2 regions of the Microbulbifer sp. ABH2_005 genome follow, and region 1 is predicted to be linked to the other one. Evidence: predicted binding sites of a transcription regulator. Region 1 holds the regulator's gene; the other holds the start of a gene.

Region 1 (15,094 bases):
TTTCCGCTGACGGCGGCTTTATTTTGCGCACCGTGGCGGAGGGCGTCAGCGAGGAGGAATTGCTGCGTGATATCCCCTTTCTTTACAAACTCTGGGGGGAGTTGGAACAGCGTATCAAAGAGCGGGCCGTGCCATCCGTAATTTATGAGGATTTGCCACTGTTCATGCGTGCCCTGCGTGATCTTGCGCGCCCTTATACCGAGAAGATTCGTATAGACTCCCGCGAGGCGCACGGCCGCGCTGCAGAGTTTGCCGGTAAGTACGCACCCGAAATAGCCGGGCGACTTGAGCATTATCCCGGTGAGCGACCCTTGTTTGATCTCTATGGGGTTGAGGAGGAAATCCGCCGTGCCCTGCAGCATAAGGTGACACTGAAGTCAGGGGGCTACCTCATCGTCGAACAAACCGAGGCGATGAGTACCATCGATGTCAATACCGGCGCATTTGTGGGTCATCGCAACCTGGAAGAGACTATCTTCAAGACGAATTTGGAGGCGGCGACAGCAATCGCCCGCCAGCTGCGCCTGCGTAATCTGGGGGGAATTATCATTATCGACTTTATCGATATGAAGGACCCGGAACACCAACGCCAAGTATTGCGCACCTTGGAAAAAGCCCTGGAGCGGGATCACGCTAAGTCCAGTATTACCGGGGTCTCCGAGCTCGGTTTGGTGGAAATGACCCGCAAGCGTACACGGGAATCACTGGGTCAAATTCTGTGCGAGCCCTGCCCGGTGTGCGAGGGCCGCGGGACTCTAAAGAGTGCAGAAACGGTTTGTTTCGAGATCTTCCGGGAAATTATTCGCGAGGCACGCGCCTACGACAGTGAAAAGATCATGGTTCTGGCTAGCCAAGTGGTGATCGACTTGCTGCTGGATGAGGAGTCGGCAAACGTCGCCGATCTGGAGGAATTTATTCGCAGGCCCATACAGTTTCAAGTAGAGCCTATCTACAACCAGGAGCAGTACGACATTGTTCTTGTATAAATCATTTTTCGTCTCCTCACAGCTTTTCGGTACTGGCCGTTGCGATGCCTGCGGCCGCCCCATGAGTGAGTGGAGGTGATAATGATCCTGTTGCGCTGGCTCGCGCGAAAGTTCTGGTTGTTGTCGGTAAGCCTGGTGATTGCCCTGGCAATCCTTGTGCAAACTGGACGCCTGCTATCCCCTCAAGTGGAAGAATATCGCCCGCAGATCAGCCGCTGGCTCACCGGCCAGTTGGGAGTGCCGGTGCAGATGGATCGGATCTCCCTACGCTGGGAGGCACTACAAGTGTCATTACAGCTCGATGGCTTGCGTCTGGGAGAGAAGGGCGAGTTACGTATGGGGCACGGATTGTTCCAGCTGGATCTGCTCGCCAGTCTTTGGAACCGGGAGCTGGTGTGGAAAGACCTGCAAATGCACGCTTTTGCCGCCGGCCTCAGTCGAAATGAACAGGGAGAGTGGCGCCTGGACGGCTTTCCTGATATCTCCTTGAAGCCCGACGGCAGAGTTGTGTCCAACCCCAAAGCGGCCGATCCGGCACGGCTCTTCCAGCTCAGTCCCAAGGTTTGGATTAGCGATGCGGCAATCACCGTCAGGCTGCCTGATGAGCAGATCGCCGAGATCAATTTGCCGGAAATCTCTTTGGAAAACCGAGGGGATTTTCACCGCCTAACTGCCCGCGCCTTTATTGCCCGTGAGGGGGAAGAGCCCACAAGCAATTCCGAGACTCTTCGTTTGGTTGTAGAGGGACGCGGTAATCCGCGAAACAAAAAAGATTTTTCACTGAGAGGCTATATGCAGCTCAACGAGCTGCTACTGGACCAAGATATTGTTTCTCTCCTTCACCAGCTGACCCCACTTCCCGATCGATTCCATTGGCAGGGGCGCAAGTGGGCGGATGGACGCCTATGGCTGCACAGTGATGCCAATAAAGGCTATCGCCTGCTTGGGCGAGTAGGCCTCGCCCAGGTGGAAAACCTGGATGAAACACAGGTGGAGCTGGAGAAAGGTCAGCGGAACACTGGTGAGCTGACGGAAGGTGGTGACCACATAATGGCTCCGCTGCGCGCGCTCTCTGGAGATATTTCAGGTCGCTGGCTGCCCGGTGAGCACTGGCGTCTGGCTCTACAGAGTACCCAAGTAGATTGGCAGGGCCTGCAAATGCCGCCGCTAAACCTGCAGGTAAGTAGTGATCGGCAGGGGACTGCATTGTCGGCAGACGTGATCGACTTGGCGGGATGGAGCGATATTCTCAGGCGGCTGGACGTATTGCAGGGGGCTGCAGGTGATTGGTTAAAGTCACTGGAACCCGAGGGCCAGCTGCGCCGTGTACAGCTGCGAAAAGAAGCTGATGGGACAGTGAGCTTGAGTGCTAATTTGCACAATATAGCCACTCAGGCCTACCGCGGAGCTCCCTCGGTGGCGGGATTGAGTGGCTACCTGGAATTTGCCGGGGGCGACGGCCGGGTGGAGCTTGATGGCTCCAGCTTACAAGCGGGCTTTCCAAATTTGTATACCGAGACATTTTCTTTTGAGCGGGCCAGCGGCACCTTGGCTTGGAATCTGGACAAGAGTGCGAATGAAATCAATGTCTTCTCTGGCCCCTTACAGTTGGATGGTGAGGTGGGAGAAGTGCGTGGACAGTTTTTGCTGTCCCTGCCTTTTCGCCCACATACTCGTGCGGCGGATTTGGCCTTGTCCCTGTCGTTGCGTGATGCCAGCGTAGGAACCCAAGAGAAACTGGTTCCGACAACGGTTAGTGAAGACCTACGCAGTTGGCTAAAAGACGGTTTGGGTGCCGAGAATCCTGGACGGGTTGAGACTGCCGCGTTTATCTATCGAGGTAGCAATTATCCAAAAGATGGCAAGGAGGAGTCTCTACGCGCTCTGGGGGCTCATACACAGCGCCAAACGGTACAGCTGGCCGCGGACTTTTCCAACGCCAGTCTCAAGTATGCCGATGAATGGCCCAGGGTTCAGTCGGTGGATGGCCGCCTTTCGCTGGATGACGGAAACGTATCCGTCAGCGCCAATAAGGCGCGCATATGGGGTGTGGATGCCCATGGGGTTTTAGTTGAAGTAACCCCACAACCTGAGAAAGGGTCACGCCTGGATGTAACCGCACAGCTACAGGGGCCAGCTGAGGATGGATTGCGTCTATTGAAGGAATCTCCTCTGCGTAAGCAACTAGGCAGTGCATTTGATGAGTGGCAGTTGTCTGGGGATATTCGTGGACAACTGAGACTCTCCCAGCCCCTCGGCGGCGCGGCATTATCCCCAAGTCAAAGAGTTGATTTGCAGCTTAATCGTGGTGATTTGCAGCTACAGAACCTGCGTTTACATGCTGAAGCTTTGGCTGGCGATGTGATCTATGACAGCGATGCTGGTCTCGAGGGAACTCAACTGAAAGGCGAGCTCTGGGGCCGGCCGATAAAAGCGAGTATTCGTCACTTTGGTGAGGGCGATTCCCGGGATACTCAGGTGGTAGTGGATGGGAATGCTACTACCGAGTCGATCTACCGCTGGAGTCAGCGCCCCGAGCTGAAATGGTTAGATGGTGCCATGGATTACCGGGCATTGGTGACCATTCCGGCAAGATCAAAAGAGGCCCCCTACGCTGCAGTTTTTGAGTTGACCTCGAATCTTGCCAGTGTCGCAGTCAATCTTCCTGAGCCCCTCGGTAAAGCTGCTGAGAGAAAAACAAATTTTGTGCTGCGCGCCCCCATCGGTGATCAGGGTAGTTTGTTCCATTTGAATTACGGTGAACACCTGCAAGGTCAGTTTTGGTTGGTGGATGGGGCTCTTGAGCGTGCAGCAATAGCACTCAATGCCGAGGCGAAACTGCCTGAAGAGAGGGGGCTAAGTATTCTTGGGGATATCTCCAGTGTTGATCTGCCCCGCTGGGAAAAACTGTTGAGTGTATACCGCGATGATGCACCGGCGGTGTCTGAGCCCTCTACTCAGTCTGGGCAAACGCTCACACAGAGTCCTGAATTGAAGACCGATAGCCAGGGCGAAACAGCTTCTTCCCAAAGTGCGCTGGCAACGGCCAGAGTATCCAGTCCTTTACCGGTAAGCCTTGATCTCAGTACTGACCGCCTGCAGTTGGGCACTGCGGAAATTGAGCATATACATGTCACTGGCCGAGGGGTGGGTGCCAAGTGGCAGTTGGATTTCGATAGCGAAATGGCGGCGGGGAGACTCTCTGGAACGCTAGGGGGGAAAAAGCCTCTCCGTATGAAATTGGCGCATCTGCGTCTTCCCACTCCTGAAAAAAAACAGGCTGCTTCAGGGGAGGCTTCTACTGAGTTGCCCCTTTCAGAAGAGTCGGTGGACCCCTGGGCGAACTTTAACTTCCAGAGCTTGCCATCGATTGATTTCAGTACGGAAAGTCTGCGCTTAGGCGAGGAAGAGCTTGGACGTTGGTCCCTTGAAGTGCGGCCATCTAAAGAGCGCCTGGTGTTGAGTAATATTCGTGGCAGTGTGCGCGGTTTCCAGTTACAGGGGCGTGGCGGTGGTGAAAAAGCCCTGGGAGCGCAGCTGATGTGGATGCGTGATGCTGAGGGTAACAATTCATCCCAGTTTATCGGGCGTCTGGCAGCCGATGACCTGGCGGATATTCAGCGTGAAATGGGGCATGAGCCGCTGATTGAGAGTAAATCCGCTACCTTTGATACGGCATTGCGCTGGGACGGATCTCCCGCGATGGCCAGGGGCAGCTTGTTCTCGGGAGATTTGAAAATAGACATTCGCGATGGCCGCTTCCTTCGTTCAACCGGTACCGCAGGCTCAACCGTCCTAAGGTTATTGTCGCTATTTAATTTCGACACCTGGGCCCGCCGCCTGCGCTTGGATTTTTCTGACCTTTACAAAAGTGGTATGGCTTTTGACCGGGTGCGCGGTGAGGTGGTTTTCGAAGGAGATGGGCAGCTGTTAATTGCAGTACCTATCCAGGTTGAGGGACCCACCAGTGAGCTGCAGATGGCTGGGCGGGTGAATTTGGTACGTGAAGATTTGGATCTGACTCTAGTCGCTACCCTGCCGGTAAGTAATAACCTCGCTTTGGTTGCTGCACTGGCCGGAGGACTCCCGGCCGCGGCGGGCGTTTACCTCATTAGTAAAGCCTTTAAAAAGCAGGTGAAGAAAATGGCCAGCGTCAGTTATCGCATTAGCGGTGACTGGGCCGATCCACAGATGCGCTTTGAAAAACTCTTTGATAGAGATGGCGCTGAGCGCCAGGGAGCGGCCTCTGAGGCATCTGGAAAAGAGGCAAGACAAGAGCAGGGGGTGGCGGATTCCAGCCATACCCCATCCCCTCCGTTAGCTGACGGAGCCGGCTCTTAACCCGCTTGTTGATTGAGCTAACAAGTCTGGGGGGGAGGACTCCGAAAGCCTGTGAACGCAGCTTTCTAACCTTTTAAGGTAATGACCTAATGAGGACAGGAGTTTGCAATATGGTGAAGACTTCGACGCTATCGCTTCTAGTGGTGTTAATCCTGGTTTTATCGGCCTGTTCCGAGGCCGATGATCAGAGAATTCAAGATATGACAGTGGCAGAGGCTAAGACACGTATCGCTGAGGGCAAAGGCCTGGAGCAGATTCCCAAGTCGGTGTGGAAACAATTACTCCCTGAGGATCGATATAAAGTTCTTTGGAAAGGGGATACCGAGCGGGCTTTTAGCGGCAAGTTGTTATACAACGAAAAAGAAGGAGTCTACATTACGGCAGGTTGCCGTCTGCCGGTATTCAGCTCCGAGCACAAATTTAAATCGGGCACAGGCTGGCCCAGTTTTTGGGATGTAGCCTACCCGCAAAATATCGTATTAAAAGACGATTTCAGCTGGGGGCTTAGGCGTACAGAAGTATTATCGAAATGCGGTGAGCACCTGGGGCATGTTTTTAAGGACGGCCCCCCTCCGACAAACTTGAGGTACTGTCTGAATTCTCTGGCCCTGGACTTTGAACCTGCAAAGGGGCGTGAACAGTAACCAACTGGGCTTGTAGCCAATTGAAACGGCGGTTAAAAAGAATGGAACTTTTTTAGCAACGCTTATCGGTTGCTAGATTGGTTTTAGCATTAGCCAATGTTGCAATATAAAGATTTTTGGGCGGTGCCAGGCCGCCCGAGCGGTGCAAGAGTGATGCTGGGTTACTGTGAAGACTGAATAAAAAAGTCCCGCAAATAGCGGAACAGCTTGCGCTGATTGCTGGGGGGCTTGCTATTTTTGATCTCGCGCAGGGAATCACGCACCAGTTGACGAAGTTGTTGGTGGTCTACCTGGGGGTACTGATCAAAGAAAGCTTCTTGGGCACTGTTGCCCTCTTCGAGTAAGCGCCCGCGCCAGTCTTCTGCCATCTTGTCAAAGCGTAGGTGTTGCTGATCTCGCTCTTTGAATTTATTCAGTACGGCTTCAATGGCTTCGTGGTCAGCACTGCGCATCAGTTTACCGATATATTGCATTTGACGGCGGCGCGCCTCGTTAGACTTGATTCGTCCCAGGGTATCAATCGCCTCGCGCATATCCTCATCAATGGGCACTTCAGCGAGCTGGGTTTTGGATAGCTCGGTCAATTGCTTGCCCAGGGCCTGCAGCTCGTGCATTTCCTGCTTTACCTGCGTCTTACTCTTAGGCAGGTCTTCATCGTCGTATTCGTACATCTGGAGTTCCGTGTATAGGTTCCGGGCTGCCCCGGTTCTGTTTGAGCAGGCAGTGTATTGCCTCTCAGCCAAAATGCCAGGTGGCGAGGCCCAGGAAGGACATGAACCCCACCACATCGGTAACGGTTGTCAGTGCGACGCTACCGGCCAGTGCCGGATCGATTCGTATTGCCCGCAATACAACCGGCAAGATTGCCCCTGCCATCGCCGCTACGATCAAATTAATGACCATTGCGGCAACAATGATGACAGCAATGGTAATGTCGTCAAACCATAGCGCGGCGATCAGCCCCATCACCAGGGACCAAAGTAGGGCGTTTAGAGCTGCTGATCCGAGTTCCCGCGAGAGTAGCCAACTGAGGTTGCTCTTGCCAATCTGCCCCAGCGCCATACCCCTGATCACTACGGTGAGTGTTTGGCTGCCAGCCACCCCGCCCATACTTGCGACGATGGGCATTAAAACGGCAAGGGCAACGACTTTATCTAGCGTATTCTGAAACAGGCTGATGACCCAGGAGGCTAGCAGGGCGGTAAGTAGGTTGATACCGAGCCATAGAGCGCGTCTACGGGCAGTGCGTCTAACCGGGGCAAAAGTATCCTCTTCTTCATCGAGACCCGCCATGCTCATTAGAGAGTGATCGGCACCCTCGCGGATGACGTCGACGATATCGTCGATAGTGATACGGCCCAGTAGGCGGTTGTCCTCATCCACTACCGGTGCGGTGATCCAGTCATACTTTTCAAACAACCGGGCGACTTCGGTATCGCGCATATCTGCGGGTATCGGTTCCACATCGGTATTGACCACCTCGCGAACTGTGACGGATGGGTCTGTAGTGAGAAGCTTGGAAAGCGGAAGTAGACCGATATATTGGCCCTGGCGATTGACCACAAACAAGCTGTCTGTGGACTCCGGCAGCTGTTCATGACGGCGCAGGTAACGCAGTACTACATCCAGGCTCAGGTTGGGCCGCACCGATATGGTATCGGTGTCCATCAGGCCGCCAGCGGTGTTCTCATCGTAAGCGAGAACACTTTCCACCCGCAGGCGGTCTGTTTCGCTCATTGCCGAGAGGACTTCCGAGACGACACGCTCGGGGAGCTGCTGGAGGATATCGGCGATATCGTCCGCGTCCAGCCCCTCCATGATCTCTACCATCTCCTCAGTATCCATGGTGTCGAGGATCTGGCTGCGCACTTCATCGGTCAGCTCTTGCAGAACCTCACCCTCGACATCCCGGTCGATCAGATTCCACAGAACCTGGCGGATACGCGGAGGTGAGCTTTCCAACAGTTGCGCAATGCTCTGGGGTGTAAGGGTCTTGAGCATGCGCCGGACTTCCTGCCCGGTACCACTATCGAGAGCGGCGAACAACTCACTGAGCTGGTTTTGCGCGCGGAACTTGATTTCGGCTTGGGGTGGGCTGGACACGATAAATCCTTACTGCTCAGCGGTGATTAGGGGGGCAGAGGCCACAGAAAGGTCGTGGCGTTTTGATACCATGGCGGACTCTATCCACTGCCGGTTGCCTTTGCAAACTACTCGGCTTCGCCGAAGCGCTCAGAGACCAGGGTGCAGATGGCATCGAGTGCGTCGCTCTCATCACGGCCCTCCACCTCCAGCTCCAGTTCAGTACCCTGGCCGGCGGCGAGCAACATGAGCGCCATCACGCTTTTACCGTCCACGGATCTGTCTCCGCAGTTCACTTTGATATTTGAAGAAAAGCGGGCAGAAGTCTGGGCAAATTTACTGGCTGCGCGGGCGTGTAGCCCGAGTTTGTTAATGATGATGAGACGCTGCTTTTGCATAGGGGCTTGCGGTGTTTCGACTATCTCTGTTGTTCGCGGTGACGGACTTGAATATTGCCAAATTTATGCAGAAAAGTACGGGCTAGTTGCTCAACCATATATACCGAGCGGTGCCTTCCTCCGGTACAGCCAATGGAAATGCAGGTATAGCTGCGGTTGCTCTCTTGGAAGGAGGGCAGCCAGTTTTCTAAAAAGCCTGTGATGTCCGCTTCCATTTTGTTGGTTTTTGGATGGGAGCGTAAAAACTCGGCTACTTCGGGGTCCAATCCGGTTTTTTTTCTCAGACTGGGTTCCCAATAGGGATTTGGCAGGCAGCGCAAGTCGAACATCAAGTCGGCATCCACGGGAACGCCGTATTTAAAGCCGAACGACTGAAAAAGGATTGCCATTCCCTCTGAGTGTTCGCCCACCACTCGGCTTTTAATTAGCTCTCGCAACTCATGTAGGCCGAGGCTACTGGTATCGATCACCATATCCGCCATGGCTGAGATCGGTGTCAGCAATTCCCTTTCTTGTTTTAAGGCCTCGAGTAAGTGGGTGCAGTCATTGCTGAGGGGGTGTTTTCGGCGAGTCTCGCTGAAGCGCTGAACGAGGACGGGTTCACGGGCATCCAGGTAGATAATGTCACACTGGACACCTGTGCTGCGCAAGGCTTCTATGACACGTGGAGCCTGCTTGATATCCTGCCAGAGGTTGCGTGCGTCTATTCCCAAGGCTAGGGGAGTGTCTCCCTTTGGGGTTTGTTGCTCGGCCCGCTTAATTAGTTCGGGCAGCAGGCTGATCGGTAGGTTGTCAATGCAGTTAAAGCCCACATCTTCGAGCAATTGTAGTGCGGAGCTTTTACCGGAGCCGGAGCGGCCGCTGATAATGACCAAGCGCATGGGGACCCCCTCTTTTTAGCTCTTTATACCATTTAATCGCTTGAGAAATGGTGTTTTTATTCCTAACGGTAATTTAAGGAGCGACTCAGTAGAATCTCAGTTGTTACCAGAATAAAAGTACAAAACCAGAATCAGGCTGCTGCGGCAGAATCTATGGCTAGGGCGTAGAGCTCATCACTACTGTCGGCTTTTCTCAACTTATCCCGGACTTGGCTGTTGGAAAAAAGCGCAGCGATTTCTGCCAGTGTGTCCAGATGTTGTTGTTCTGAATCTTCAGGGACGAGTAAGACAAAGAGTAAGTCGACAGGTTGTCTATCGATAGCGTCGAAATCTATGGCGGGTTCGATTGTGCAAAGCACGCCTATAGGTTGCTCACAGCCAGGAAGGCGGCAGTGAGGTATGGCTACCCCCTCGCCAATACCCGTCGAACCCAGGCGCTCTCGAGCGATCAATTGATTGAATGTTGTGTCGGAGTCATGCTGTGGATATTGTTCGGCAATGGCTTGGGCAATATTGAGCAGCAATTTCTTTTTGCTGCTCCCCGCCAGGTGGCAAAGACTCAGGCGGGGAGAAAGTAAAGCTTCCAGTGTCATAATTTAGCGGTGGTTCTGCAACTTCTCTTTGTGTTTTTTCAGTTGGCGGTCCAACTTATCTGTAAGCGCATCGATGGCTGCGTACATGTCTTTGTCTTCCGAACCCGCACAGAGGTCGTGACCATTGATATGTACTCGGGCTTCAGCTTTCTGGATCAATTTATCTACAGATAGAATAACTTGCGCGTTGGTTATGTTGTCATAATGCCTTGAGAGCTTTTCCAGCTTGTTCTCACAGTAGTTGCGCATTGGTGAGCTAACGTCGACGTGGTGACCACTAATGTTGATCTGCATGGATTTCTCCTTACCAGGTGCATCACAATACGGCGAGCCTCCTTTCGGGTCGCAACCCTACTAGGAAGTGGCCCAGAATGGAAGGATACACTCAAAGTTTGGAGTTCGGTTGTGAAGACGTCGCTACTGGCGCCAGGTTATGACTTGCTCCGCCTTTTTGGTCGTGCCCGGTAAGGGCAAATTAAACTAGGCGCTTCCTTTCACTGGAGGAGGGGATACCCATTGATTCGCGATACTTGGCTACTGTGCGGCGGGCTACTTTGATGCCCTGCTGGTCTAGTTCCTGGGTAATTTTATTGTCGGATAGCGGCTTGCGCGGTGTTTCCGAATCAATCAGCTTTTTGATCAGGGCGCGAATGGCGGTTGAGGAGGCATCCTCACCGGAGTCTGTACTCACGTGACTTGAAAAGAAATACTTGAGTTCGAACACTCCACGGGGTGTGAGCATGTACTTTTGGGTGGTTACCCGGGAGATGGTGGACTCGTGCATGCCAATGGACTCGGCAACGTCTGCCAGCACCATGGGGCGCATGGCTTCTGGTCCTTCCTCAAAAAAGCCTTGCTGCTTTTCGACAATACAATTGGCGACTTTTAGCAGGGTCTCGTGGCGGCTCTGCAGACTCTTCATAAACCAGCGAGCTTCTTGCAGGTGGTCGCGCAAAAAGTTGTTATCTCTCGAGTTGTCCGCACGCTTAACCATTGAGGCATAGTGGTTGTTGATTCGAATCTTAGGAGTGATCTCTGCATTCAATTCCACTTGCCAGCGCAGGGCCTTGCGGGAAACGATGATATCCGGGATCACATAGTCCGGCTCCTGCCCGCCAAAGCTCTCTCCCGGATTCGGGTTTAGCGTCTGGATGAGGCGAATGGCCTCGCCGAGCTGGGCCTCGTTAAGGCGTGTGCGCCGACTCAGCTGGCGAAAATCTCTTTTGCCGAGCAAGTCTAAGTGTTTTTCAATGATGCTTTGCGCTTGGTCGAGCCAGGGGGTGGTTGGCGGTAACTGTTGCAGTTGTAATTGCAGGCATTCTTTTAGGTCCCGAGCCCCACAGCCGGCAGGCTCGAACTGTTGGATGGTCTTTAAGACTGCCAGTACTTCATCTTCATCTACAGCTAAAGAGGAGGCAACCTCCTCTAACGAGGTGCCCAGGAGGCCGCTGGGACTTATGCTGTCAATCAGGTTTTCACCGATCCACTTATCCTGCTCGGATAAAGGCGTCAGGTTCAGCTGCCAGCGCAGGTGGCCTTGTAAGTCGACAGAGGTGGAGTTGCGTTCGTAGCTGGAGGTATCCAGCTCTGGGTTCCCGCTGTGACTGGTGTAGATATCATCCCATCGGGAGTCGACAGGAAGCTCGTCGGGAATTGCCTGGTCCCAGTCCCCCTCAGCAAGCTCTCGTTCCTCAGCCGCTTGTGAAGTATGGTCCTGCACCCGCTCTGACTCGTGCTCAGCCAGAGATTGGCCATTCTCCAGCTTTGAGGGTTGTTCCTCGCTATCCGCCTCCAGCATTGGATTGCTATCTAACGCCGCCTGGACCTCCTGCTGAAGGTCGAGGGTAGACAGTTGCAGAAGGCGGATCGCCTGTTGCAACTGGGGAGTCATAGTCAGTTGTGTGCCGAGCTTGAGCTGGAGTGACTGCTTCATAGTGGAGAGCCGCTGGCCGATAAGACAGTGTTTAGATCAATTTGTCCTAAGATGGCGCAGACTACCCCTCCCTCTAATTTATTACAAGCAATAAACGTGCCGACCCGGTGATAAATGTTAGGCTCGAAGTGGCTGAAGCATGAGCAATTAAGCTCAAATTGAAGAATTTAAGGATGGGGATTGCCGCTTCATCTTAAATGGTAAATTCATGTCCTAAATAAACTTCTCGAACCTGCTGGTTGGCAAGAACATCTTCTGGTGTGCCTTCAGCGATGATGTGGCCCTCGCTGACAATGTAGGCGGTCTCGCAAATATCGAGGGTCTCGCGCACATTGTGGTCGGTAATGAGTACTCCGATATCTCGATCCCGCAGGTGGCGGATGATTTCTTTGATATCGTTTACCGATATGGGGTCCACGCCGGCAAAAGGTTCGTCTAACAGGACAAAACTGGGATTGGTGGCCAGGGCGCGGGCAATTTCCACTCTGCGGCGTTCCCCCCCAGAGAGTGCCATGCCCAAGCTCTGCTCAATATGAGTAATGTTAAATTCCTCAAGCAGGGCTTGAGCCTGTTGCTGTCGCTCGGCTCGTGAGAGGTCTTTGCGGGTTTCTAGGATGGCGAGAATATTGTCTTTTACGCTCAGGCGGCGAAATACGGAGGCTTCCTGGGGAAGATAGCCGATGCCTTTGCGTGCGCGCCCGTGCATAGACAGTCGGGTAATATCTTCATCGTCGATCATCACCCTACCTGCATCGGCCTGAACCAGCCCGGCAATCATATAAAAACAGGTGGTTTTACCGGCGCCATTAGGGCCTAGAAGCCCGACAACCTGCCCGCTGGAAACACTGACGGTGACATCCTGGACAACTTTTCTTTTTTTATACTGTTTCGCGAGGTGTAACGCTTTGAGCGTTGGCATAGTGTGTACCGAAATCTATCCATGCCGCGGGCAGAGTGATGCCCGCCGGTGCAAATAATATCTGTTGCTTAGTGCCTGAGTGAGAATTAGGGGGTTTGCTGCTCCTGGTTATCACTGGCGCCTTGCGTGTTCTCTTTTTTCTCGGGCTTCCATGTCATTTCTACGCGCCCCTTACCGGTTTGCCCTTTGGCACTCATTTGTTCGGTAGAGAGATCGTAGTCAATTTTTTCTGCGGCCAGTGTATTGCCCTCACGGTCAACGTGGGCCTTGCCTGTGAGCTGCAGTTCCTCAGAGCTCACCTGGTAAACAATACGTTGGGCTCTAGCTTTGACGGGATTTTCGCCCTGAAGAATCTTTTGTTGGAAATGCGCGGGCTTGCCTACGGCTATCACGCGACTGATTTCTTTTTCTGGAGTGAAGTAAACCTCGACGCGGTCAGCCTGAATTTTCAGCGAACCCTGAGTGATAACAACATTGTTGCTATATACCACCAAGTTATTGTTGAGGCCGGCATTCATTGCATCAGAACTGATATTGATCCGCTGTTGGCGATCTTCTGGCAGTGCAACAGCCGTTGAAGCTATGAGCGCTAGTGCGGTAATAGCGGAGATTCTTAGCAGGTGGCGGTATTTAGTCAGTGTCATAGATGCTCTTTACGTCGGATAGGATTTCCATCCGGTCTTCATTCAGGTAAGCGCGCATACCCCTACCCGTTGTGCGGTTAGGGCCAGAGCTAATAGTAACAACTTTGTCTGTCTCGGCGAATTCCTTCGCGGGCAGAATCGTAATGCTCGATGTTTCCAGTTTGATACCGCCGGGGGCGGGTAGTTCATCAATTACGACATCGCCATCCAAGACTACTCGTTCACCGCGATTGTAAGCGACCCCTTTCCGAGACTCGGTACGCCACTTCGGCTGGTCATCCTGGTAAAAGAGCATGCGGGGTTCCGCCAGGTCTGCCCGGTCACGACGTTTAAACTGGTAGTAGGTAATCTGATCCGCATCTACCCGGTAGGCGAGATTTCCTTCCTCATTGAAGTGCCGTGTCTTGGCATTTCGGATGATCAGTTCTGCGGCCTTGTCATGCTGCTGGGGGGTCGGTCGTATCCCCAGCAGCTGATCGGGCGGGCTTTCCGAAAGCCACAGGCCAACACTGATTAGCGATACTACTAATAGCAGCGGCAGCCAGGTGCGCATTATTGCTCTCCAATATAGGGGGCGAGAGCCGAGTCAAAGGTTCCCTGCGCCTGCATGATTCGATCACAGGCTTCGCGCACAGCGCCTTCTCCGCCGCGAGCTCGGGTTACCCACAGAGCGCGCTCCCTGACGGGGGCTGCGGCATTGGGAGGAGCTATGGGGCATCCGATGCGGGTCATCACCAGGAGATCCGGATAATCATCGCCAATGTAGGCGATATCTTCTAAGCGGCAGGGTTCCTCGGCCAAAAGTTCCTGCAGCGCGGTAAATTTATCTTCGCGCCCCTGAATCAGCTTATTGATACCCAAGTCGTGAGCGCGGCGCTCCACCACGGAGCTGCGCCGTCCTGTGATAATGGCTACGCGAACCCCGGAGTTTTGCAGCATCTTAATGCCGTGTCCGTCGAGGGTGTTAAAGGTTTTCAGCTCATTGCCATTGTTGTCAAAATAGAGTTTGCCGTCGGTGAGGACGCCATCTACATCCAATACCAGCCAGCGCACTTTCTGCAGAGCCGCGTTTATTTCTTTTTCTGAAACCACCAGAGTTATCCTTACTTGCTGTTTGCGGTGCGGCATTTTGCCCCGCAAATCTTTTGATTATCTCAGATTACGCCGGCGCGCAGTATATCGTGCATATGCAATACGCCTACGGGGAAGTGCGCTTCATCCTCTACGACGAGTGCGGTGATTTTGTAATCTTCCATGATACGCAGTGCTTCTGCCGCCAGGGTCTCGGCGGATACCGTTTTAGGGCGGCGGCTCATCACTTGATCCATAGTGGCCTTGTCCAGCTCGATCTTGTGGTCGATCACGCGGCGCAAGTCACCGTCGGTAAATACACCAAGTAGTTCTCCCTTTGGATCGACAATGGTGGTCATACCAAACCCTTTGCTGGTCATCTCCAGTAGGGCTTTGGACAGCAGAGTGTCTGGCTGGACCTGGGGCAGCTCTTCCCCGGCATGCATGACATCTTCTACTTTTAGCAATAGACGTCGGCCAAGGGCTCCGCCTGGGTGGGAGAAGGCAAAGTCTTCGGCGGTGAAGCCCCTTGCTTCAAGTAGGGCTACCGCCAGTGCGTCGCCCATGACCAGAGTGACGGTGGTTGAGGAGGTTGGCGCTAG
Region 2 (15,094 bases), 260 kb from region 1:
AAAGAGGAATAGCAGTGTCATCCCCACACTGAGACCCATGTTGACATCGGCTACGCCATAGAAAGCCCAACGGAAACCGCTGATTAGGTAAACCACCGGATTAAATAGGGTCACTTTTTGCCAGAATTCCGGCAGCATACTGATCGAATAGAAGGCTCCGCCAAGAAAAGTCAGTGGGGTGATAATCATCAATGGAATAATTTGCAGTTTTTGGAAGTCGTCGGCCCAGATGCCGATAATAAAGCCGAACAAACTAAAACTTACGGCGGTCAGCACCAGAAATGAGATCATCCAGAAAGGATGGAGAATTTCATAGTCGACAAAAAAGCGCGCGGTGGCGAGGATTAATAGCCCGAGCAAGATCGACTTGGTGGCTGCAGCCCCCACATAGCCAGCGACAATTTCAAAGGGCGATACCGGTGCCGATAAGACTTCATATATGGTGCCGGAGAATTTTGGAAAAAAGATACCGAAAGCGGCATTGGAAATACTTTCCCCCAAGAGTGCCAACATTATCAGCCCGGGGATAATAAAGGCTCCATAGCTCACACCTTCAATATCCCCCATGCGCGAGCCAATGGCGGCGCCAAATACAATAAAGTACAAAGATGTGGAGAGCACCGGCGAGGCGACACTTTGTATCAGCGTGCGCCAGGTGCGCGACATTTCAAACTTGTAGATAGCCGCTATACCGTACCAGTTCATGGCTGAGCCTCCCCACTTAATTGCTCTTCACCCTCGTGACGTGCGGAGTGCACCAGGTTGACAAAAATTTCTTCCAGGGAGCTTTCCCGGGTGTATAAATCGCGAAATTCAATATTTGCCGAACTGAGGCGGCGCAGGAATTCCGGAATGCCAGTGTTTTCACTCTTAATATCAAAGCGGTAAATCAGCTCGCTGCCATCGCCATTGAGACGCAGTGGCAAATCGGAGAGACTGTCGGGAATGCTTTCCAGGGGCGAGGGTAGTTGCAGGCTAAGCTCTTTTTCCCCCATTTTCTGCATCAGAGTTTTTTTATCCTCAACTAATACCAACTCACCGCGATTAATAACCCCGACCCGATCGGCCATTTCTTCCGCTTCCTCAATATAGTGAGTGGTGAGGATGACGGTTACCCCGGATTCGCGCAGGCCTCGTACCATTTCCCACATATCCTGGCGCAGTTCCACATCGACACCGGCAGTGGGTTCATCCAGGAAGAGCACACTGGGTTCATGGGATAGAGCCTTGGCAATCATCAGGCGCCGCTTCATACCGCCAGACAGAGTGACAATCTTGTTATTCCTTTTTTCCCACAAGGAAAGCTGCCGCAGGATTTTCTCTAAGTAAGATGGGTTGGGTGGTTTGCCAAATAAGCCGCGGCTGAATTTGATTGCGCCCAACACGCTCTCAAAGGAATCAGTGGCAATTTCCTGGGGGACCAGGCCAATTTCGCGTCGGGCACGGCGATAATCTCGCTGGATATCGTAACCGTTAACAGTAACGCTGCCCTGACCGGGGTTCACGATACCACAGATAATACTGATCAGTGTGGTTTTGCCGGCACCGTTAGGGCCAAGCAGTGCGAAGATTTCACCCCGTTGAATATTCAAGTCGATACTTTTTAAGGCGTTAAACCCGCCACTATAAGTCTTGTCGAGACCTTTAACGGAAATAATCGGTTCCACTTCTTCTCCTTGTAAAATCCTAAAACGAGCCGGTCTAAATACTTTTGGGCGTGTTTATATCCTACTGCAAAATGATTTCACTGGATGGTTTTGCTTTCAACCAATGTAGGAAAAGCGCCATGGTGGCCAAAAACAGCAGCACAGCGCTCGCTGCGGAAAAGCTACTGGCGAGGCCAAAGCGTTCTATCCAGGGTTGGCTGATGAGTGGCGAGAGAAATTGTCCGATAAAGACACTGGCGGCGAGAGCACCGGATATTCGCCCACGAATATTGGGGGTGGCGGATTCCAGTCCGGTGGCGAAGATATGGGGGATCAGGGTACCCATTCCACAACCATAAATCGCAGTGGCAATCATAATCGCGTTAAATGAATCCGCCTCGGCGATTAGCCCCATACCGCAGGCCATAACAGCAAAACCCAACATAAAAACGCCACTTTTCCCCAGGTGGTTGCGCGCCAGAGGATAGAACACCAGTGAGGCCAGGGCGCCCATTAAATTACTGGCGGCGATGGCAATACCCGCGAGGCTGGGAGTGTCGACTTCAATTTCCCTGAGAAGGAAGGGGAGCTGGGTGGGGATCAGAAAAAAGACCAGGCTGTTTAGCAGGGCTGCGCCGAGCAATAATGCAAAGGCCATCCAGTCGGGTTTTTCATCACTAAAGTGGTCAGACGATCGCTCAATATTATTGCGTTCAGGCTCTGGCAAGTAGCGTATTACTGCTGGAATCAGGAATAGTGCCGCCGCGTAAATCGCAAAAGGTGCGCGCCAATGTATATCTGCCAACAACCCACCGGCCACAAGGAAGATAACCCCACCGAGACTGATAAAGGCCCCCTGCTGACTCATATAGGTACGCCTTTGATCGGGGTTGAAATAGTCACCTACCAGGGCGGTGACTGAAGTCATGGTGCCCGCTACCGCAATACCCAGCAGGGTACGGCTGGCCAATAGTCCTGCCAGGCTGTCCTGCAACAATGCCGAGATGCCGGCCAGGGCATAAACAGTGACCGCCAGCAACAGCAGCCGCCTGCGTCCATAGCGATCGGATACAAACCCGGCGAGAGGGGCGAATAGAGCAATCATTAAGGCCGGTAGGCTCAAAATCAATCGGCTGAGCAGGGCAATATCTTCATATTGGGCAAAGTGTGCCTCCAGTGCTGGTAGTGATGGCGCCACTGTGGCGCCAGACATTATTGTGAGCGCCGCCAGGCACAAAAGTGTCAACCGCATCTGTAGCGGGATAGCGGGTTTTGCCACGCTGAGAGGTGGTGCTATGTGGGCAGGGATCATCGGCGAATTCCTTTTTTGCCTTTGCACACCTTTGTTAAGGAAGGGATTACCGATAGACACAGCCCCTCTTGCACGGCCAAGCTGATACTTTGGCTTTGTGCAGCCACTAAAAGAGAAGTGGTGTTAGTAGAGGGGGGTTCTGTAATGGGGTAGGTTTGTTTGCTGTTCCTGATCATCGGTAGTCTCCCTGAGCTTGCAATGGAATGCGGCGCAGTGTAAAACCTCAAGTAATATTGAGGTCAATAGCAGCCGGAGAGTTTTGATGCCTGGTACCAGTGAAAAGAAAGCGTCCTCTTGTGGCGATAAGAAGTGCCGTCGCGAGATGACCGTGGGCGAGGTGGCTGAGCGCAGTGATGTGGCGGTGAGTGCACTGCACTTTTATGAGAGCAAAGGCCTGATCAGCAGCTGGCGCACCAGCGGTAATCAGCGCCGCTACTCTCGGGATGTATTGCGACGTGTGGCCATTATCAAGGTGGCGCAGAGCACCGGTATTCCCCTCGCCGAAATTCGCGAAGCCCTGGCGACTCTGCCCGATGGACGCACGCCCACCGCCAAAGACTGGGCCAAGCTTTCCGCCAGCTGGCGCGAGGAACTGGACCAGCGTATTCGCCAGTTGACTCAATTGCGCGACCGTTTGGAGGGCTGTATTGGCTGTGGTTGCCTGTCTATGGAGAGCTGTCCGCTCCGCAACCCAGGAGATCAAGCCGCGGAGCAGGGTGCAGGTGCTCGCTACCTGGATGTGGGGAGCTGACTTGGTGAGCTAATGGAAAGCAAATGGTGCGCTTCACGCTTGAGAAAATGATGAAGTTCTCACGATTTTTTATTGTTTGAAGTTACTGGAAAAGTTTCTGGTAAAAATCCAGGGTGCCCTGCCATGCATCTTGCGCCGCTTCCTGGTTATAGGCCAGCGGCAAGCCAAATTTCTGACCGCGTTCGGTGGCGACGGGATTGGTAAAGCCGTGCAGTACTCCGGGATAGCTCACTAGGGTGAATTTAGCACCGGCTTCCTGCATTTCCTCGACAAAAGCCCCGACCTGCTGTGGCGGAATCATACTGTCGGCACCGCCGGTGTAAACCTGCAGTTCCGCCTGGACTTTCCCTTTTTTAGCGCGGACCTCGCTGGCCAGGGCTCCGTGATAGCTGACTACTCCACGCAATTCCACACCGAGGCGCGCCATGGTCAAGGCAACGCCACCGCCAAAGCAATAACCCTGTGCGGCAATTTGATTTTCCTCGACTACACTGTGCTGCTGCAGCAGGGTAAGTGCGGTGCGGAAACAGGCTTCCAGAGAGACTGGATTTTCAAGCGCCTCATCGCGAAACTGCTGCGCTTCGGTGGGGTCGTCCGTTTGCTTGCCACTACCAAACATATCCACCGCAAAGGCACAGTAACCCTGTCTGGCGAGCTTTTCAGCCTGCTTGCGCACAAAGGCATTGTGTCCCCACCATTCGTGAACCAGCATGACACCGGGGCGCTTTTCTTGAATGCTGTCATCCCAAGCAAGGTAACCACTGTAGGACTTGCCATCTACCGCGTAATCAATCTCTTCGGTTTTCATTGTTGCATGTCTCTTTGGCGAATAATTGATGGTCTTATTCAGGCTTGTCTGGCGGGCCTTTGAGTTCCACCAGATTTTGTTCGGGGTCGGAAATATAGATCGACGGCCCCATGCCCTCGGCACCGTAACGCTGTTGTGGCTTAGAGGGTTCGATTTTTTTCTCTTTTAAATAAGCAATAATTTTATCGGGTTCGAATGGATCTATACGTAAACAGAAATGATGCAAGTTACGCCCTTCGACACCCGGCGCGACACCGCCCTCACGACCGATAGTTTGATCCACCGGAACCAAGTCGATTAAGGCGTGCCCGGCACGCAACTGATAGAGGCCCAACTCCTGATTCTCTCGCTCCATGGTGCAGCCGAGGACGCCTTCATAAAAATTGCGCATGGCAGCCAGGGATTTGACCCTCAGCACCACATGATCAATGTGTTGAATCTTAAACACAGGAATTCCTGAAATTTTAGTGATTATTAATCTGGTGAATAAATTATCTTATAGGAAAAACCGCCACTGTTTTATAGATCGTTGGATGCGGCAGTAAGAAGTGCTGATTTAGAGATTTGCGCCAATGTTATACCGATTCTAAGTGTAGGCGGGCTTGGAGGGCTAAGTGGGCGTCTCAGGCATCTAGTGAGGACTTCGCGCGGAGTGTTGGTTGAGAAAAACGGCACTCCGCACTTGAATGAACTTGGAATCAATGAGCAATATTGGGCTTAAGCACTATAAACCTTGTCTAAATCCTTTTGGGGATGCAGTTCTTTTGCGGGCCTGACAATCTCCGTTTCCAGCATCGCTGCAACTTCCTGCTTCTGTACGCTTTGTTGTAGTTTAATACGCAGAAGCTGGGAGATTTCCGGTTTACAAGAGCCACAGCGGGTGCCGCAGCCAAGAGCCTCACCTAATGCCTCTACCGAATTAATCCCCTGACTGATAGCTTTTTCAATCTGGGGGCGGGAAATCTGCATACAGGTACATACTATGCGTTCACCTGGAGGAATTGCCTGGAGAAACTGGGCAGGATTTTCTGGGGCTTCCAGTTGTAGATAGCGCTCCAGGGTGCGCCGGTCAGGGAGAAGCTGCCAATCGTTACTGGCAAAAATAAGCAGTTCTATTTGTTCACTATAAGCGAGCCAACGTTGGCTGTTTAATGTTTCTATTTGCTGCCAGTGAACGCCTGAGCTTTCCTGTAATAATTGTGCGCCCAGTTGGCGACCATTTAATGGCGCGCTCAGTGCCAACTCAAAGCGATATCCGTTTTGGCAGGGCACTCGATACCAGTGCAGCAGATTTTCTTCCCGATGGGTCTGCAGCCAGTGCCAAAGATTTTGTGCAAGTGGTTCCGGGCAAATAAGGGTGGCAAAGCTCTTACAAGGGAGGGCTTGCAGCTGCACCGGTACCTGTTTGAATTCCGGCTGGCCGGAAATTGGGTCTACCTCTGCTTTGGTAAGGGCGCTGACTTTCGACTCTTGAGCCAGAGTCTGGCTCCAGTGAATGGGAGCGAACAGTTCACCGGGCTTTTGTCCACTATTGAGTACTGCACGTCCACACATGCGACCCTGGGCATTATGCAATTCCACCAGTGCGCCCTCATCTACGCCATATTTGCGTGCATCCACTGGGTTTATTTGAATCTCGGCAGTTTCACTGTGGTCCAGTAATTTGCGCGCACGGCCGGTGCGGGTCATGGTGTGCCATTGGTCGCGCATACGACCGCTGTTTAGCCAAAGGGGATAACTGTTGCCGATTTGCTGTTGGGGTGTGCGAGGTTTGACAGCAATGAAATTGGCTCGGCCAGTTTCTGTGAAAAATTTTCCGTCGCCAAATAGTCGTGCGCTGCCCTGGGGGTTTTCCCGGTTAACCGGCCACTGTACCGGCTTTAATGTATCGTATTCGTTACGATCGATATCACTAAAATAGGAGATATCAAAGGCGCGGCTGTTGTTGTTTTCGAATCCTGACAATTGCGCATGTTCACGGAATATTTCTGCAGGGTGAGCAAAATTAAAGTGCTTGCCAAACCCCAGGCGGCTGGCTAAATCGCAGATTGCCTGCCAGTCGTGGCGGGCCTCTCCGGTGGGCTCTAGAAAGGAGCGTTGCCGGGAGATGCGCCGCTCAGCATTGGTGACGGTGCCATTTTTCTCGGCCCAGCCAGTGGCCGGCAGCAGTACATCGGCACAGCGGGCGGTGTCGGTATCGGCGATACAATCGGAAACAATCACTAGCGGACATTTACGCAGAGCTTCAGTCACACGCTCCGCTTCCGGCATACTCACGGCGGGATTCGTGGCCATAATCCAGATTGCTTTGATCTGCCCACTTTCCACTGCGCGGAACATATCCACGGCTTTTAATCCGGGATTCAGTGCCATATTGGGTGCATTCCAGAAGCGCTGCACCCGGTCTATATCACTGTCTTTAAATTCCATATGGGCGGCGAGCATATTGGCCAGACCGCCCACTTCGCGCCCGCCCATAGCATTGGGCTGGCCAGTAATTGAGAATGGCCCCGCCCCAGCCTTGCCTATGCGCCCTGTTGCCAAGTGACAGTTGAGGATTGCGTTATTTTTGTCTGTGCCACTACTGGATTGGTTAATACCTTGGGAATAGAAGCTGAGTGTTTTTTCTGTTTCAGCAAACAAGCGAAAGAAAGCCAGTAACTTTTCTGCTGGCACTCCACAACTCAGTGCGGTTTGCTGTAGGGACCAGTGCTGGGCGGCTTCCAGTGCCTGCTCAAAACCCTGAGTATGTTGTTGGATATAGTGATGATTGAGGCGGTTGTGTTGAGCAAGGAAATTAAGCAGCCCATTAAACAGTGCGGCATCGCTGCCGGGAGTTATTGCCAGGTGCAGATCGGCCATCTCGCTGGTAGCACTCGCCCGCGGATCAACCACCACCAGCTTGGCCTTGCCCGCCTGCATACGCTGGAACAGAATCGGGTGGGTCCAGGCGGCATTGGAGCCAATTAAAACAATGAGGTCCGCTTCTTCCAGATCTCCATAGCAACAGGGCACGGCATCCGCGCCTAGGGCGCGCTTATATCCTGCTACGGCTGAGGACATGCAAAGACGCGAGTTGGTATCAATATTTGCGCTACCAATAAAACCCTTCATTAATTTATTGGCAACATAATAATCTTCGGTCAGCAGCTGCCCAGAAAGGTAAAAAGCTACGGAGTCAGGGCCATATTCGCGGATATTGCGGGCGAATTCGCTGGCGACATAAGACATGGCAGTATCCCAATCACAGGCTTCGCCATGCAGGTGCGGCCGTAAGAGCCGCCCATGATCACCGAGCGTTTCCCCTAGGGCAGAACCTTTTACACACAGTCGGCCAAAATTAGAGGGATGCTGTTTATCACCTGTGACGGAAATCACAGAGGTATTTTGCCGCTCTTCCTTGTTAATTGTTACTCCGCAGCCTACCCCGCAATAGGGACAAGTGGTGCAGGAGCGCTGTGTGCTCAGGTATTCCTTTACTGCCATTATTCTTACTTATTGCAACCGATATAAACGGTATTTCCATTAAATGCCAAAGGGTAAGTGGCGAGCTGGATATTAGCGTCTTCCATACAAACACCATCTTCAAGGCGAAAATGGTGTTTATAAAGTGGTGAAGCAATAGTTAATTCACCCTCCAGCTCCGCAATTATTCCCCGCGAAATAACCCCAGCTTGTGCGATCGGATCCCAGTTGTCAACGGCATAAAGCTGTCGATCCTGCCCGGGTAAAAAAAATAGGGCGATACCTTTTTTCTTCTCAGATCTAACCGTGTTGCCAGCTTTTTCTGAGGAGGTATCGCCCCAAAGGGCGCACACCCCGGAATTGCTGACCAGATCTGAGCGTCGACAGATTGGCAGCCATTGGGGGCGGGTTATGGCAATAGAATTAAATGGATCTGGTTTGGCGCTGGCTTGATACATAACAATTTCCTTACGGGATTGTGAAAAAAATCAGAAATTGAAATTAATTCTTGTTCATTCAAATGGAAGTACTTTTTGGAATACGCCACTAGGCAGACTCTGCAGCTTCCAATATTTCCTCGGTGGTCGCCGGGCGGGGTTGACCGCGTTCCTTAACAAAAACAATTTTGTCATCACCCTCGCTGCTATTAACAAACTGACGAAAACGCTTCAGCTTTTCCGGGTCGTTAATGGCGGACTTCCATTCGCATTGATAGCTATCAACCACGCGCGACATTTGCGCTTCAAGTTCGGCACAGATTCCCAATTTGTCATCGACAATGACTTCACGTAGATAGTCGAGCCCACCATCAAGGCTTTCCAGCCAGACCGAGGTGCGCTGCAATTTATCGGCGGTGCGCACATAGAACATCAGGAAGCGATCGATATATCGAATGAGGGTTTCGTCATCCAGATCAGTGGCGAATAGGTCAGCGTGTCGTGGGCGCATGCCGCCGTTACCGGCGACAAATAGGTTCCACCCTTTTTCTGTGGCGATAACTCCCACATCCTTACTCTGCGCTTCGGCGCACTCGCGGGTACAGCCAGATACGGCCATCTTGATTTTGTGGGGCGAGCGCAATCCCTTGTAGCGGTTTTCCACGCGCAGGGCCATAGAAACACTGTCCTGCACCCCGAAGCGGCACCAGGTACTGCCTACACAAGACTTAACAGTACGCAGAGACTTTCCATAGGCATGGCCGGTTTCGAATCCCGCATCAACCAGTTCTCGCCAAATCTCTGGTAGCTGCTCGAGGCGAGCACCAAAAAGATCAATACGCTGGCCACCGGTAATTTTGGTGTAGAGGTCATAGCGTTTGGCAACATCACCAATCACAATGAGTTTTTCTGGTGTGATTTCGCCACCGGGAATACGCGGTACTACAGAGTAGCTGCCATTTTTCTGCATATTCGCCATAAAAGTGTCATTGGTATCCTGCAGGCCAACGTGGGCCTGTTCCAGAATATGTTCATTCCACAGAGAAGCGAAGATGGAAGCTGCGGTGGGTTTGCACACCTCACAGCCCTGGCCGCTGCCATGTTTATCGAGGAGGTCATCAAAGGTTTTAATTTCCCCAACCTGAATAATATGGAAGAGCTCTTGGCGGCTATAGGGGAAATGCGCACAGAGGTGATTGTTTACCTCCATACCTAGTGCCGCTAACTCAATATCGACAATATTTTTTAGCAGTGCCGCACAACCACCACAGCCGGTGGAGGCCTTGGTTACATCCTTGACTTCAGCTAGGGTATGACAGCCACCGTGTACCACATCGATAATCTGTCCCTTACTCACGTTATAACAGGAACATACGGTGGCACTGGCAGGTAAAGCCGAGGCACCGAGAGGAGATCCTGCTCCATCAACTGAGGGAAGGATAAGTTGCTCAGGGTGCTCGGGCAGCTCAATATCATTAAGGTGATATTGCAGTAGAGTATCGTAATCCCCGGTATCACCCACCAGCACTGCCCCGAGCAGTTTCTGGCCTTTGGCATCGGTTATCATACGTTTGTAAAGGCCACCTTGCTCATCTACAAAAGTAATTGCGGCCGCACCTTCACTGCGCCCGTGGGCATCGCCAATAGAACCGACCTGAACACCGAGCAGCTTTAATTTGGTGCTCATATCGGCACCATTAAAAAATATCTCTGCACCGGTAAGTTGTGCGACGGCGGTGCGTGCCATGCTGTAGCCCGGAGCTACCAGACCAAAGATCCGCCCTTCATAGAGTGCGCACTCTCCAATAGCAAAAATCTTAGGGTCTGATGTGCGACAGCAGTTATCGATGACTATCCCACCACGTTCGCCAACCTGCAGTCCCGAAGATTTTGCCAGCGCATCCTGAGGGCGAATTCCCGCGGAGAAGACAATCATATCGGTAAGCAGTTCATCTCCTCCTTTAAACTGCATGCGCAAGCGGCCATCAACTTCTGCAATAAGTTCAGTGGCCCTACTGGTGTGTACCTTTACACCGAGAGCTTCGATTTTTTTGCGCAGCAAATCGGAGCCGCCCTCGTCGAGCTGAGTGGCCATAAGTCCCGGCGCGAACTCCACCACATGGGCTTCGAGTCCAAGGGCCTTTAAAGCATTTGCCGCTTCCAGACCGAGTAGGCCACCACCGACAACAACACCACTTTGCGCTGTAGATGCGGCTGTGCGGATAGCATCCAGATCTTCGAGGGTACGGTAGACAAAGCAGCGCTCGTGCTGGTGTCCTGGGATGGGGGGTACAAAAGGATAGGAGCCGGTGGCGAGTACTAGCTGATCGTATGTATATAAGTTTCCATTCTGGGCGGTAACGGTTTGCTTTTCGCGATCAATGGCAATAACGGGGTTATTGAGTTCTAGCTCGAAGCCCCATTCATGGTACTGCTCGATATGGCCCATGGCCAAATCTTCAGCGCTGCACCCGGAGAAATAATCGGACAAATGTACGCGGTCATAAGCGGGCCTGGCTTCCGCACAAAAGACGGTGACTTCAAAACCGATGTTTTTATTTTTTTCTACCAGCTGTTCAAGAAAGTGGTGCCCGACCATGCCGTTACCAATCACAACCAGCTTTTGCTTTTCTTTCTTTACCTTCATTGCTATTCCTGCCATCTGAAGTCAATTTTTTCGGCAGGAGGGGAAGCGCTTGATATGGCAGGGGCGCCTCCTCTTCTGCCGAAGAGTACAGGCGCCGTTGCCTCGAATTGGGGGAGAATTTTGTTGGTCATTTAATGTATTCAATCTCCGTGCCAATATTGAGCCCTGGAATGGCGCCAATCTGTGCCTATTGTCCACAATTTTTGCGACACCTTGCGACAAGTTGGTGCGAAAAACTAATTTTCTGCTCTGTATTAGTGCTTAATGAAATTCTGTGGAATATTGGAGGTGTGGAGAATTTATTTTCGGGCTGCTGGTAGGTAAAACTGAGATCCGCTGATGGGCTATTAGAAAATATACAGGAGATGAGAAAGCAGCAGGATGAGTGCTATCAGTTGCCAGAATAAAACAGGGTTCCTTTCCAGTAGTGGGCGGCTATTGGGTGGTTTGAAGGCCGGGTTGGGGTGCTGTAAATCTTGAATGAATTCCGACAGGCTGTCGTAGCGTTGTCTGGGGTCGGCAGCGCAGGCTTTTTGCAGGGCGCCATCCACCCAATGGGGAATATCCTTACGGTGCGTATACACTTTCATATAACGCATTTGTTGATAACTTTTGAGTTGATAGTGCAAGTTGCCCAGGCGCTCGGGATAAGGGTATTTTCCTGTAAGTAATTCATAGGCGATGACCCCAAGGGAAAAGATATCTGAACGGTGGCTGGCACTATCCCCAAAAAAGAATTCGGGAGCCGCATAATTTTTACTGCCTGGAGCACCAGTTTCTGAGAAATGCAATTGCTCACGGAGACCGGGCCCATCAACCCCTCCCAGATCAATGATGACCAGACGCCCATGGCTGCGCATCATGATGTTCTCTGGCTTCAGATCTCCATGCACAATTTCCAGGCGTTGCAGGCTGCGCAAGGCACTTACCAGCTGCGCCAGCAGCTCCCGTACCTGGGATATTTGCGGCTGGGAATTAAGTTGCATCCACTGTCGTAAGGTCTGTCCCTCGACATATTCGAGGATATGGTAAAGGCAAGCGCGCTCTGCCCTTGGGGGATATAACTTGATAATCCCTGGGTGATTGATTCGCCGGCCAGTCCACTCCTCGGCGATAAAGCGCTCGATATAATGCGGGTCATCGCAGTAATTTACTGACGGGGTTTTAAGAGCACGAAGTGCACCGGATTCAAGATCCTGGGCCAAATACAGGTGACTGCGCTTGCTGGCATAAAGTTCTTGCAGAATAAGGAAGCCATCGAGTTTTTGACCGGGATTTAAATCCGGGGCAAAGGGCAGCTTCTGGCCGTGCATTGCCAGTTCGTCGCACTGGGGGAGGTTCAGGCGATTGACCCTGGCAGCGACTGCACTCAGATTATCGCTTGAGCCAGCCTTCAGGGCCGCATCAACCAGCTGTTGCGGTGTGGTCCTGTCAAAATTAGCGAGTCTTTCCTGGATAGAGGTTTCGGGCAAGAAATCGTGTATCCCATCGCTACTCAGCAAATAAATATCATCGGGTAGTAGCGCTTCACAGCGATAGTCCACATCGATGTGGACATCCATACCTAGTGCCCGGCTGAGAAAAGTGCGCCCAGGAGACAGTTGGTGGCTATGATCGCGGCTGAGACACTCAAGTTTGCCGTCGCGCAGACGGTAGATGCGTGTATCCCCAACATGCACTAAATGGGCGCTGGTACCTTTAATAATAATGGCAGAGAAAGTGGTGAGCCAGCCACGCTGAATTTCTACACTGCCTCCGCTTTGCCGATATAGCCAGCTATTGAGGGAGTGGAGAACCCGCGCTACTGCGTGGCGGGTAGACCAGGTTTCCGGGGTGCTGTAATAATCGGAGAAAAAACCATTGATGGCTGCGCGAGCGGCCTCCCCGCCAGCCTCAGCGCTGGCGACACCATCGGCAACAGCGGCGAGCGCACCATAGCGCTTGAATTCTATCCCCTTTGGTAGCCGCACTGCACAGGCATCGTCGTTGTGCCGGCGTTGGCCGGCACAGGTGGCACTGAAAATTTGCAAGGCACCTATTTTTTTGTTCTGCAAATTCTCAGATACTTCAGAGAGGTTCTGTACCTCTTCTGAAGATTTTACGTGCTGCTCTTTATCAGGCGACATCAATCATTGATACACTGCCATCGGGATGTACCTCGGCCATTTGCCCCTCGGGTTCCTCTAATAATAACAGTGCGACAAAGCCGAGAAGTGCAGTGATGCCGATAACCATAAAAAATGTTTGGTAGGAAACCAAACTCAACACGGTGAGATAAAACACTGCACCTACATTGCCATAAGCACCCGTCATACCTGCGATCTGCCCGGTAAGGCGTCGCTTAATTAGGGGGACTACAGCAAATACCGCCCCTTCACCGGCCTGCACAAAGAAAGAGCACGCCATGGCAGCGGCAACGGCCAGGTAGAGTGGCCATTCGGCATCGATTAAGCTCATAGTGAAGTAACCCAATGCCAAGCCCGCAGTGAGTACCAGCAGGGTGGGCTTCCGTCCCCAGCGATCACTAATCAAGCCACCCGCTGGACGGGACATCAGATTCATAAATGCATAGGCGGAGGCAAGCAAGCCCGCTTTTACTGGGTCCAGGGTAAAGGTCTCAGAGAAAAACAGTGGCAACATAGAGACCACGGCCAGTTCGGAACCAAAAGTGGCGAAGTAGAGTAAATTGAGTACGGCCACTTGCTTGAATTTGTAGCGGTGTACAGGAGCTGGGGGATTAGTGAAAACTTCGCGGTTGATACTAAATGTCTTGCGCGCATCCAGCAGGTAAAGTAAGCCGAGCCCACAATAAATCAAGGCTGCAGCGAGGCTAGAGATTAAACCGACACCACTTGAAAGTTTCCAGGTTAACAATGCCAGGGCTGCATACATTGGTACCTTCATAATCAGTAACAGGGCGAAGTCTCCTGAACTGGTGACCTCCATTGCTCCAATTTTTTTCGGCTTGAAATATGTGGAACCCTTGGGTGTATCGGTCACGGAGAAGTAGTAAATCACACTGTAGACCAGTGCAATAACCCCAGTGATACCAATCGCATAGCGCCAGCCATTATCGCCACCAAAAAACAGTGCGATGGTGGGCAGGCTCATAGCGGCAGCGGCCGATCCGAAATTACCCCAGCCCCCATAAATGCCTTCAGCGGTACCCAGCTGGCGAGCGGGGAACCACTCCGAAACCATGCGTATGCCGACAACAAAGCCCGCACCAATGAAACCGAGCAGAAAGCGCCCAATTGCTGCCTGGGTAAAGTTTTCCGCTAAGGCAAAGATAAAGCAGGGAACACTGCCGATTGCAAGCAGCAGGGAGTAAGTGAGCCTTGGGCCGTACTTATCGGTGAGCATTCCGATCACAATACGTGCGGGAATGGTTAGGGCGACATTTAAAATAAGAAGCGTTTTTACCTGATCGGGCGTGAGTGACAGGCTCTCTGATATAGCCATCAATAATGGGGCATGGTTAAACCAGGCAAAAAACGTAATGAAGAAAGCTACCCAGGTTAGGTGTAGGATTTTTATCTTTCCTCGAAAAGAAAAAAGATTGAGGGATTCACTGGACATGTGCATTTCCTTTATTTGCAAACTCCGCAGGCACAAAAAAAGCCCACCGCCGCGCCCTTTTTTGGGTCGCAGTCAATGGACTTCATTGCCCGGTATCTTTGGTGAAAGAGGGATTGACTGTGCGTATGCGCCTTGCGGCAGGACATTGCACCATCGATATATTTCCATTCAATTAATGTGCCATTATTTTTTAGTGCAGAGATAATCCAGAGTCTGACGGTAGAGGTCCGATCTAAAGTTCTGATTGTTCGCTGAGTCGGTCTCGCTAAAGTCGCTGCACATTTCTATCAATTGCTGGGCTTTTGCTTCATTGGGGTGACCGTTGTCATTATCCGTATGAGCGAACAAATGCCAGCCCGGATTAGCTATGATGTCAGAGCTCCGACGGTAGAGGATTTGGTCATTGAGGGAACCTTGTAATACTGATTTTGGTAAATCCAGATAATGCC

The links. Region 1 encodes sigma-54, which starts transcription at its own class of promoters, with help from an activator protein. Its sites were predicted from a motif close to TGGCACANNNNTTGCNNT; they were not measured.
Region 2: a site for sigma-54 is predicted at 11,204-11,221, ahead of nirB (nitrite reductase large subunit NirB). Genes of this name have one in related genera too.

The regions. Positions count from the first base shown of each region.
Region 1 is NZ_JBSWWI010000001.1:882,364-897,457, forward strand. Features, by position in the region: gene rng (ribonuclease G) at 1-986, shown strand, start outside; gene ACXAFI_RS03810 (YhdP family protein) at 1,068-5,327, shown strand; gene msrB (peptide-methionine (R)-S-oxide reductase MsrB) at 5,438-5,971, shown strand; gene yjgA (ribosome biogenesis factor YjgA) at 6,133-6,642, opposite strand; gene mgtE (magnesium transporter) at 6,707-8,074, opposite strand; gene ACXAFI_RS03830 (HPr family phosphocarrier protein) at 8,182-8,451, opposite strand; gene rapZ (RNase adapter RapZ) at 8,472-9,332, opposite strand; gene ptsN (PTS IIA-like nitrogen regulatory protein PtsN) at 9,464-9,925, opposite strand; gene hpf (ribosome hibernation-promoting factor, HPF/YfiA family) at 9,929-10,219, opposite strand; gene ACXAFI_RS03850 (RNA polymerase factor sigma-54) at 10,401-11,858, opposite strand; gene lptB (LPS export ABC transporter ATP-binding protein) at 12,052-12,777, opposite strand; gene lptA (lipopolysaccharide transport periplasmic protein LptA) at 12,864-13,421, opposite strand; gene lptC (LPS export ABC transporter periplasmic protein LptC) at 13,408-13,974, opposite strand; gene ACXAFI_RS03870 (KdsC family phosphatase) at 13,974-14,513, opposite strand; gene ACXAFI_RS03875 (KpsF/GutQ family sugar-phosphate isomerase) at 14,576-15,094, opposite strand, start outside.
Region 2 is NZ_JBSWWI010000001.1:621,155-636,248, forward strand. Features, by position in the region: gene ACXAFI_RS02645 (ABC transporter permease) at 1-705, opposite strand, end outside; gene ACXAFI_RS02650 (ABC transporter ATP-binding protein) at 702-1,667, opposite strand; gene ACXAFI_RS02655 (MFS transporter) at 1,729-2,958, opposite strand; gene soxR (redox-sensitive transcriptional activator SoxR) at 3,221-3,709, shown strand; gene ACXAFI_RS02665 (dienelactone hydrolase family protein) at 3,792-4,517, opposite strand; gene ACXAFI_RS02670 (VOC family protein) at 4,552-4,965, opposite strand; gene ACXAFI_RS02675 (nitrate reductase) at 5,235-8,003, opposite strand; gene nirD (nitrite reductase small subunit NirD) at 8,009-8,440, opposite strand; gene nirB (nitrite reductase large subunit NirB) at 8,529-11,066, opposite strand; gene ACXAFI_RS02690 (bifunctional protein-serine/threonine kinase/phosphatase) at 11,414-13,192, opposite strand; gene ACXAFI_RS02695 (NarK family nitrate/nitrite MFS transporter) at 13,182-14,645, opposite strand; gene ACXAFI_RS02700 (CmpA/NrtA family ABC transporter substrate-binding protein) at 14,829-15,094, opposite strand, start outside.